2 regions of the Chryseobacterium sp. BIGb0232 genome follow, and region 1 is predicted to be linked to the other one. Evidence: riboswitches for the same ligand, from Rfam matches in the RefSeq annotation. Region 1 holds a riboswitch; the other holds the start of a gene.
What was found. Region 1 has a riboswitch for S-adenosylmethionine ahead of M2372_RS12365 (TonB-dependent receptor). Riboswitches for the same ligand answer to the same signal wherever they lie in the genome.

Region 1 (4,223 bases):
GCAAAGCAGAACCCTGCAATATTTTATTAGCCTTAGCATACTCTGAGGTTGTTCCTTCCACATTATTTCCATTGGCATCTTTCGTAATGGTTTTCCACAATGGTTTTCCGTTACTTGGATCTACTCCAACCCATTCCTGGATATAAAAATCATATACAGAACCTCCTACATTCAGCTGTTTGGTAGATCCTATCGCGAAAGGTCCGCCCGGCAATTTTGTTATTTTGTTATTGAGAGTACTCAGGTTAACATCAACATTCCACTGAAAATCGCTGGTTTTAACAGGGGTTGTGAACAATGAAAATTCAAAACCTGTATTCTTTATGGTTCCTATATTGGCAGGATAATCACCGATTCCCAAAGATGGAGCAACCGGGACATTAAACAGAAGGTCCTTACTTTTTCGCTCAAAATATTCCACATTTCCTTTGATTCTGTTGTTCAAAATCGCAAACTCCAAACCTATGTTCAGATTAAGGTTGGTTTCCCACTTCAGATTAGGCGTCCCTACTTTTTCCAGTGTTTTTCCCGGTTCTCCGGCCAGGCTAAAGTCTTTATATAATTCCGGATAAGCATAATACAGTGGCTGTCCGTTTGGCTTCAGTAGTTTATCATTTCCCTGTCCTCCATAACTAGCACGCAGTGTAAGTTGATTAAAGAAATTCAAGTTTTTAATAAACTCTTCGTTCGAAAGTTTCCAGGATCCTCCTACTGACCAGAATCTCCCCCACCTGTTTTCTTTCAAAAATCTTGAAGAACTGTCCGCCCTTCCTGAAGCGGATAAGAAGTATTTGTTATCAAAATCATATTCTACTTTTCCAAGAAAACTCAATAAGCTTAATTTATCACTGTTTCCTGTAAAATCTACCAGTAAAGAGGCAGCATCCGGCTCATAATAGTTAGGTAATGAGAAGCCTTGTCTGCTACCGGAAATGGTTTGGTAGTCATATTTATAAAATTCATGACCTCCCAACACATTAATATGATGTCTTCCAAACCTTTTATCATAGGTCAGGATATTACTGGTTGTATAAGAAAGGGTTCTGTTATTCGCTTTTGATACAGATCCTCCGGTCTCTTTACTTTGTCCAAGAAGTGGATTCGTATAATAGTGTTCATTATAACTCACAAGATCCAATGAAAAGCTTGATCTGAACTTCAGCTCCGGAAGGAAAGTGAATTCCATAAACCCTTTTCCCGAAAAGTTATCGATCTTATTTTCATTCTTATCTAATGGTAAGCTTGCCGCTAAATTCTGGTTTGAAAGTGCTACAGTAGGTCTGTATCTTCCGAAATCAAATACTTTGTTTCCTTCTGCATCCAGTACATAAGACCCGTCCGGGTTTCTTTCATAGTAAGGATAGAAAGACGGAACTACTCTTGCAGCCTGAATAATGTTACTGGATTTCGAATCTGAAGAACTTGGAGCCTGCTGAATACTATTGGTATAACTTAAGTTTACCCCAACATTCAACCATTTTTTCACCTCCGAATTAAGCTTTAATCTTGTATTATATCTCTTAAATCCAGATTCAATTGCCATTCCTTTATCATCCAGATATCCTAATGAGAAGAAATAGTTACTTTTTTCACTTCCGCCACTGATGTCCAGATCCACCTGATTTCTGGAAGCCACCCTTTGCAAAACGTCTCTCCAGTCATCATTCCATAAAGCTCTTGCTCCCGGTAATAATTTCCCGTCAGTTCCTATTGGTTTTTGATAATTGCCGCCATAAGGATTAATTCCCAGATTAGAAATAATATTATCTGTTGCCATCTGTGCGGCCTGTTGTGCAGAGATTGAACCAGATTGATATCCGTTTCTCATTGCCTCCCAATATAATTGAAAGTACTGATCTGTATTTACCTGTTCATAATCTTTTACGGCTCTGCCTGAGAATCCCTGACTGATATTAAGATTTACTCTGGCTTCCCCTTTTTTACCGGACTTTGTAGTAACGATAATGATCCCATTCGCTCCTCTTGAACCGTACAATGCACTTGCCGTAGCATCTTTCAGCACACTGATAGATTCTATATCATTCGGGCTGATAGCATTCAGGTTTCCATCAAAAGGAATTCCGTCTACAACGTATAACGGATCACTGGAAGCACTTACGGAGCCAATCCCACGGATCCTGATCGCAGATGTTGCTCCGGGTTGCCCTGAAGCTCCTGTAACCTGAACTCCGGGCACCATTCCTTCCAGCGCTTTTGTAACATTGGTTACAGGTCTGTTATTTATTTTATCACTGGAAATTGTTGCCACTGAACCGGTATAGCTGTTTCGTTTTGCTTTTCCGTAAGCTACGACAACCACTTCATCAATTTCCTTTTCTTTAAGTGTATCTTTTTTTGGTTTGGAATTCTGTCCGCTTACACTTACCACACCTAAGAAAAATGCAGCAACCGGTGGAATCCAAATTTTAGAATTGAATAAATTTTTATTAATCATAATCAATTTTATTTACCATATATTAAAATTTTACCCTTTACTGAAAAGACAGCAAAGGGCATCGATAAATACGATAAACCAAATGCTTATTTTTCCTTTAAAGGCTGAATGTAACACCTTACATAATGCAGGTTGTCAAGATATCATTGGGTCAGTTCCCTCCATCTTTCTTTATAAGCCGATCGAAATATGGTTGCAAAGCTATAAACTTTTAGTCTATAAAACAAGTAGACTTATTATTTTTTCATGATAAATTTTCAAAAATTAACATAAGTTTTTATTAAAAGCCATAGTAAAAAGGAATTACAAAGATTATCACTTTTTCAAACATGACAAAAATCATTATCGATAATTCAAAATAATATAGAAACAAAAAAAATGGCACTTGCGTGCCATCATCCAAATCAAATCTCAAAAAAACAGCCTGCGTACAATCAATGAAAACCTCTTCTCTAAAAGCAATTCAACAATCGGTCCACAAGCCATTAATCACCAAACACTGTATGTATCTATGAGTCAAAATTTCTAATTATAAATAAAATCTGATAATGAGCATTAAAAATCCCATCATAAGGTTCATTCTTTTTATGAAATGCTTTACAACAAATTTAGCCGTATAATAAATTACCGGAAATAGTAGAAATCCATCAATTATATCATAAAATATGCATTTGGGAGTATGAATTAAACATCCACCGAAAAACTTCAGAAACCGTTTCAAACCTGGAATTAAACTTCATAGACCCATAAAAAGAGACAGCTAATCAACTGTCTCTTTATTATATAAAATTAAATCTATCCTACTTATTGAGCAGCTTTCAGAGCTTTTACAATGATATTCATCATTACAATGGAGTTAGCAACATTACCTTGTCCGTTCCATTGTCCAATGACAGGCTTCTTATTACCATCTAGTAACCAAGGAGATGTATTACCACTTACCGGAGGTACAGTTCCATTATACCTAGTTACTCCGCCATCACCAAACCAATAGAATTCTTTAGTTTTAGATTTAAATGCTACAACATTTCCTGTAGTTTGAGATACTGACATAGCCTCAATTAAAGAGGAATCATAATTGCTTAAATCTCTTGAAGTACAGGCATCATTCCCTAATAAAGTGTTCCGTGCATCTCCAAAATCACCATTCAACGCAGAAGATGAAGGAATATTATAAGCAAAACAATCACTCCAGGTTCCTTGAGTTGCACCAGCTCCTGCGTAAGCCCTGATCATGTTTAGGGTATTCGCCCCAGTTGTTTCACTATACCATATAACAGTACCTCCGTTATTTACAAACGTCTGTACAGCACTTACTTCCGCAGCACTTGTAAGATCATAAGTATAGGATACCAATAGTAATTTATACCCGCCAATATTTAAGTCGTTAATACCGCCACTACCCACAACACGTCTTGTCACACTCCATTGTCCGGTTGTTTGGATCATCGCAGCAGGATTACTTCCACCAGGATAATAAGAACTGAAAATAAATGGATTATTCATTACAGCACCTAACCCGCTAGCAGCACCATCTACCCCAAAAGGCGATGCTCCTACAGAAAGTATTTTCAACTTAGACAAATCATATCCTGCATTTACGGTAAAGTTTACCGTACATGTAGAACCTCCTATGGTAACTGCAAAGCTCGCTGTTCCTGATGATGCAGGTGTCCCACTTACTGTATAGGTAAGGCTTCCCGATCCATTATTCAAGTTCCCGGCAGCAATAGTAGCTGTAAGGCCTGTTACCCCTGTAGAAGCAATA
Region 2 (4,223 bases), 170 kb from region 1:
TGCAGACTTTCTACGATAAGAAAATTGATTGGAAACCAGATAGGTCCACGCCAGTTACTGTTTCCGCCAAACATTCTGCTGTCGCTTTCGGCAGGAGTATAGTACACTACATTTTCATTACCATGAACAGAGAACACAAAAGGATTTTCTTCGTATACTTTAGACATAGCCCGAATTCCATAAGAACTTAGAAATTCTTTCTCATCAAGCATTCTTGTCAATACTTTTGTCAGTCTGTTTTTACGGAGAATACTCATCAGATGTTTTCTTCCCTGGCCTTCCTCATCCCAGTGAGAAACAAGCTTGGTGAGTTCTGGTTTATTTTTTAAAATCCATTCCATTCTTGTTTTGAAATTGGGCATCTTTTCCAGGAGGCGATGATCTACAATTTCTACGGCAAATAATGGAATTAATCCAACAATACTTCTCAATCGTAAAGAAACACTGTTTCCATTTCCAAGCTGAAGAACATCATAGAAAAATCCGTCTTCTTCATTCCATAACCCTTTCGTTCCTTCACCCAGATTCTCCATTGCTTCCGCGATATAAAGATAATGCTCAAAGAATTTGATCGCCATATCCTCATATACCTGATAGTATTGAGCAAGTTCCATAGCAATTCGCATCATGTTCAGTGCATACATGGCCATCCAGCTCGTTCCGTCAGCCTGCTCCAGATGTTGACCATCCTCTAAAACAGTATTTCGATCAAAGGCTCCAATATTATCCAGTCCAAGGAATCCGCCTCCGAAAATATTCTTTCCGTTTTTATCCTTTCGGTTCACCCACCAGGTGAAGTTGAGCAGAAGTTTCTGGAATACTTTTTCAAGGAATAGTAAGTCAGGCTTACCATTATTTTTTTCATCAATCTTAAAAACCCTGAAGCATGACCATGCATGTACAGGTGGATTTACATCGCTCATATTCCATTCATAGGCTGGCAGCTGTCCGTTAGGATGCATATACCATTCTTTGGTCAGAAGTAAAAGCTGTCCTTTGGCAAATTCAGCATCAATGATGGATATAGGAACACAGTGAAAAGCAAGATCCCAGGTTGCATACCATGGATATTCCCATTTATCAGGCATCGAAATAATATCCTTATTGTGAAGATGGTTCCATTCTGTATTTCTTACATAATCATTAAAGTTTCTCGGTGCTTCAAAGTTCGGATCCCCTTTCAGCCATTTTCCAATATTGTAGTGATAGAACTGTTTATTCCACAAAAGCCCGGCAAAAGCCTGCCTTTGTACATTCCTTTCATCTTCATTGGTAGTATCATTTTGAATTTCATGATAAAACTCTTCCGCTTCCGCCTGTCTTGCTGTAAAAATCTCATCAAAACGTTCAAAGGGCTCATCGCTTTCATCAGGACATAACCTGAATTCAAAGACCTGGGATTGTCCGGCTCCAATAAGTTCATCAATTAAGAAAGAAGCTTTGGTTCCCTTTTTTTCAGGATTTACCGTATTGCTGTGATGGATGATGAAATCATTGATTCCATCTTTAAAATAAGTGTTTTCTGCCTGTGGGGCTCCATACAGCTTTGGAGTATTGGTTTCATTCTCGCAAAATACACTTTGAGCATTCCTGTTTCTTGAATAAAACTTTTTGATGGAAATACTGTCGTGCCCAATATTGATACTTCCGTCATGTGAAGCATTCATTTCTCCTTTATAGGTATTGTAACCCCATTTCCAGTTATTTCTGAACCATGCAGTAGGTGCTACTGCAATAGGAGCGTCATACTGACTTCGGTTACAAACCGTTATTTTGACGAGAATATCATTGTGGTCAGCCTTACAATATTCAATGAAAATATCAAAATAGGCATCATTATCAAAAATCCCTGTATCAAAGATTTCATATTCCGGTTCCTGTTTGCTGCGTCTACCGTTTTCTGCAACAAGTTCATCATAAGGGAATTCATTGATCGGATATTTATAAACCATCTTCATATAGCTATGAGTAGGTGTATTATCCAGATAATAGAAAATTTCCTTGATGTCTTCACCATGGTTTCCCTGTGGATTACTCAATCCAAAGAAGCGTTCCTTAACGATTTTATCCCTTTTATTCCAAAACGAAAGAGCAAAACAGAACAATTGCTTTACATCAGAAATTCCGGCAATACCTTCTTCACCCCAACGGTAGGTATAGCTTTCCGCATTATTATGATTGGTGTAATTCCATGCATTTCCGTTCGGGCTATAATCTTCCCGTACATTTCCCCATTGCCGGTTGCTTACATAAGGTCCCCAGTTTTTCCATTTGGTATCTTGTAATCTTTCTTTTTCGGCGATCATATATCATCATTTTTCCATACGAAGGTAGTTTTTTTGCAAAATAATTCCAATTCCTTTTATCTGAAGAATTATTAATATACTCTTGAAATACTTGTGTTTAAGGGCTTTTTTAAATATTAAATTATTTTTTTTTTGATTTTAAAAGAAAAGAACTACCTTTGCATCATTCGTTCATTCAAATATTGAAAATGTTATCAAGAAAGGTTGAGGGATTAGACCCTATGAAACCTTAGCAACCCTTTGCGCAAGCAAAGAAGGTGCTACGTTCTACCAAAGTAATTTTGGACAGATAACTTACTGAAGTTCTTTTCAGCCATTTCCTGTGGCATTTTCAATTGTATTAAAATTTAATAGAATTGAAAACAGAACTAAACTATATTAATCTTTCGTATCAAACTCATTCCCAAAAGGAATACAATATCTCGTTGAGCTATGAGCTTTTCGGGAAAGACCTGTTTACAGCCCCTATCATATTAATCAACCATGCCCTTACCGGAAATTCAAACGTATCCGGAGAAAAAGGCTGGTGGAAACAATTGGTAGGCGAAAATCAGATTGTTGATATCAATAAATATACTGTTCTGTGTTTCAACATTCCCGGAAACGGATACGATCATTTTTTAATTGAAAACTATGAAGACTTTACTCCTTCAGATATTGCTAATATATTTCTGAAAGGACTGGAAGCTTTACATATCAAAAACCTATATGCCATTATTGGAGGCTCATTGGGTGGGGGAATCGCATGGGAAATGTTAGCAAAACAACCCAAGCTGGCAGAAATTTTCATTCCTATTGCCTGTGATTACAGAACCCATGATTGGTTGCATGCCCAATGTCTGGTTCAGAAATTTTTATTGAATGATAAAGAAGAACCATTACAAAAAGCAAGAATCCATGCCATGCTGTGCTATAGAACTCCGGAATCACTTAATGACAGATTTCAAACTCAATACAATCAGGACAAGCAACGCCTGGAATCGGAAGACTGGCTGGTTTACCATGGCAATGCACTCAACGAGAGATTTAGTTTAAGTGCATACAAGCTGATGAATCATTTGCTGATGAATATAAATACTGATGAAACAGCTCTGGAGAGCATAGAGGCACGAATGCACATGATCTCCGTAGATACAGATTTATTCTTCCCGGCTTCTGAAATCCGAATGTGTTTTGAGAATCTGAAAAAGAAAAAGGAAAATATCTCTTATCACGAGATCCAATCTATACACGGGCATGATGCCTTCCTAATGGAATATCAACAATTAAATAATATCATAAAAAACATTTTATAAGTAATGAAAAATGCTAAAGAAATAAAATTTTTGAAGAACAGATCAATTGTCAAATTTGAAGGAGAAGATTTCTTAGGGGAAATCGGAATTGACGGACGAATTTTTAAAGCGCTTACTTTAGCGCGTATCAGTGTGGGAGTAATTTCCCAGCAAGCCATAGAAAACGGAATTTCCATTTTAGTTCATGAAAATGATGCTGAAAAAGCAGTAGCTTGTCTTATTGATGAGTTTGAAGCAGAAAGAAAATCAGGAAAAGTATCTCAAATATATAGTATCAACAATGTTTCTGTGATCGGTTTTGTAGCAGAAGATTCTAATAAAGTCTTTGCAGAATTGGCAAGAAATAATGTTTTTCCATTGCTTTTAAACCAGGTTGCCGGTGAAAACAGAGTAAACATCGTGGTGACTTCTTCACAGGATGAAAAAACCAGAAACATCATAGAATCTGAGATCTTCAAAAAACCGAAGACTGTTCATTTAGCGATCATAGGCCATGGAAATGTAGGAAAAACATTAATTGAACAGGTTCTTGAATCTTCAGAAGAAATTAAAAGACGTAAAAAAGTAGACCTTAAAGTAGTTGCAGTAGCCAATTCAAAGAAAATAGCATTCAACAAAAAAG

Region 2: another riboswitch for S-adenosylmethionine. It lies ahead of M2372_RS11550 (alpha/beta fold hydrolase); the one in region 1 lies ahead of M2372_RS12365 (TonB-dependent receptor).

Annotation. Positions count from the first base shown of each region.
Region 1 covers NZ_JANUEH010000004.1:180,552-184,774, forward strand. The annotation lists gene M2372_RS12365 (TonB-dependent receptor) at 1-2,455, opposite strand, end outside; SAM riboswitch class I at 2,539-2,635, opposite strand; gene M2372_RS12370 (hypothetical protein) at 3,260-4,223, opposite strand, start outside.
Region 2 covers NZ_JANUEH010000004.1:14,394-18,616, reverse strand. The annotation lists gene M2372_RS11555 (MGH1-like glycoside hydrolase domain-containing protein) at 1-2,306, opposite strand, end outside; SAM riboswitch class I at 2,495-2,602, shown strand; gene M2372_RS11550 (alpha/beta fold hydrolase) at 2,663-3,601, shown strand; gene M2372_RS11545 (ACT domain-containing protein) at 3,605-4,223, shown strand, end outside.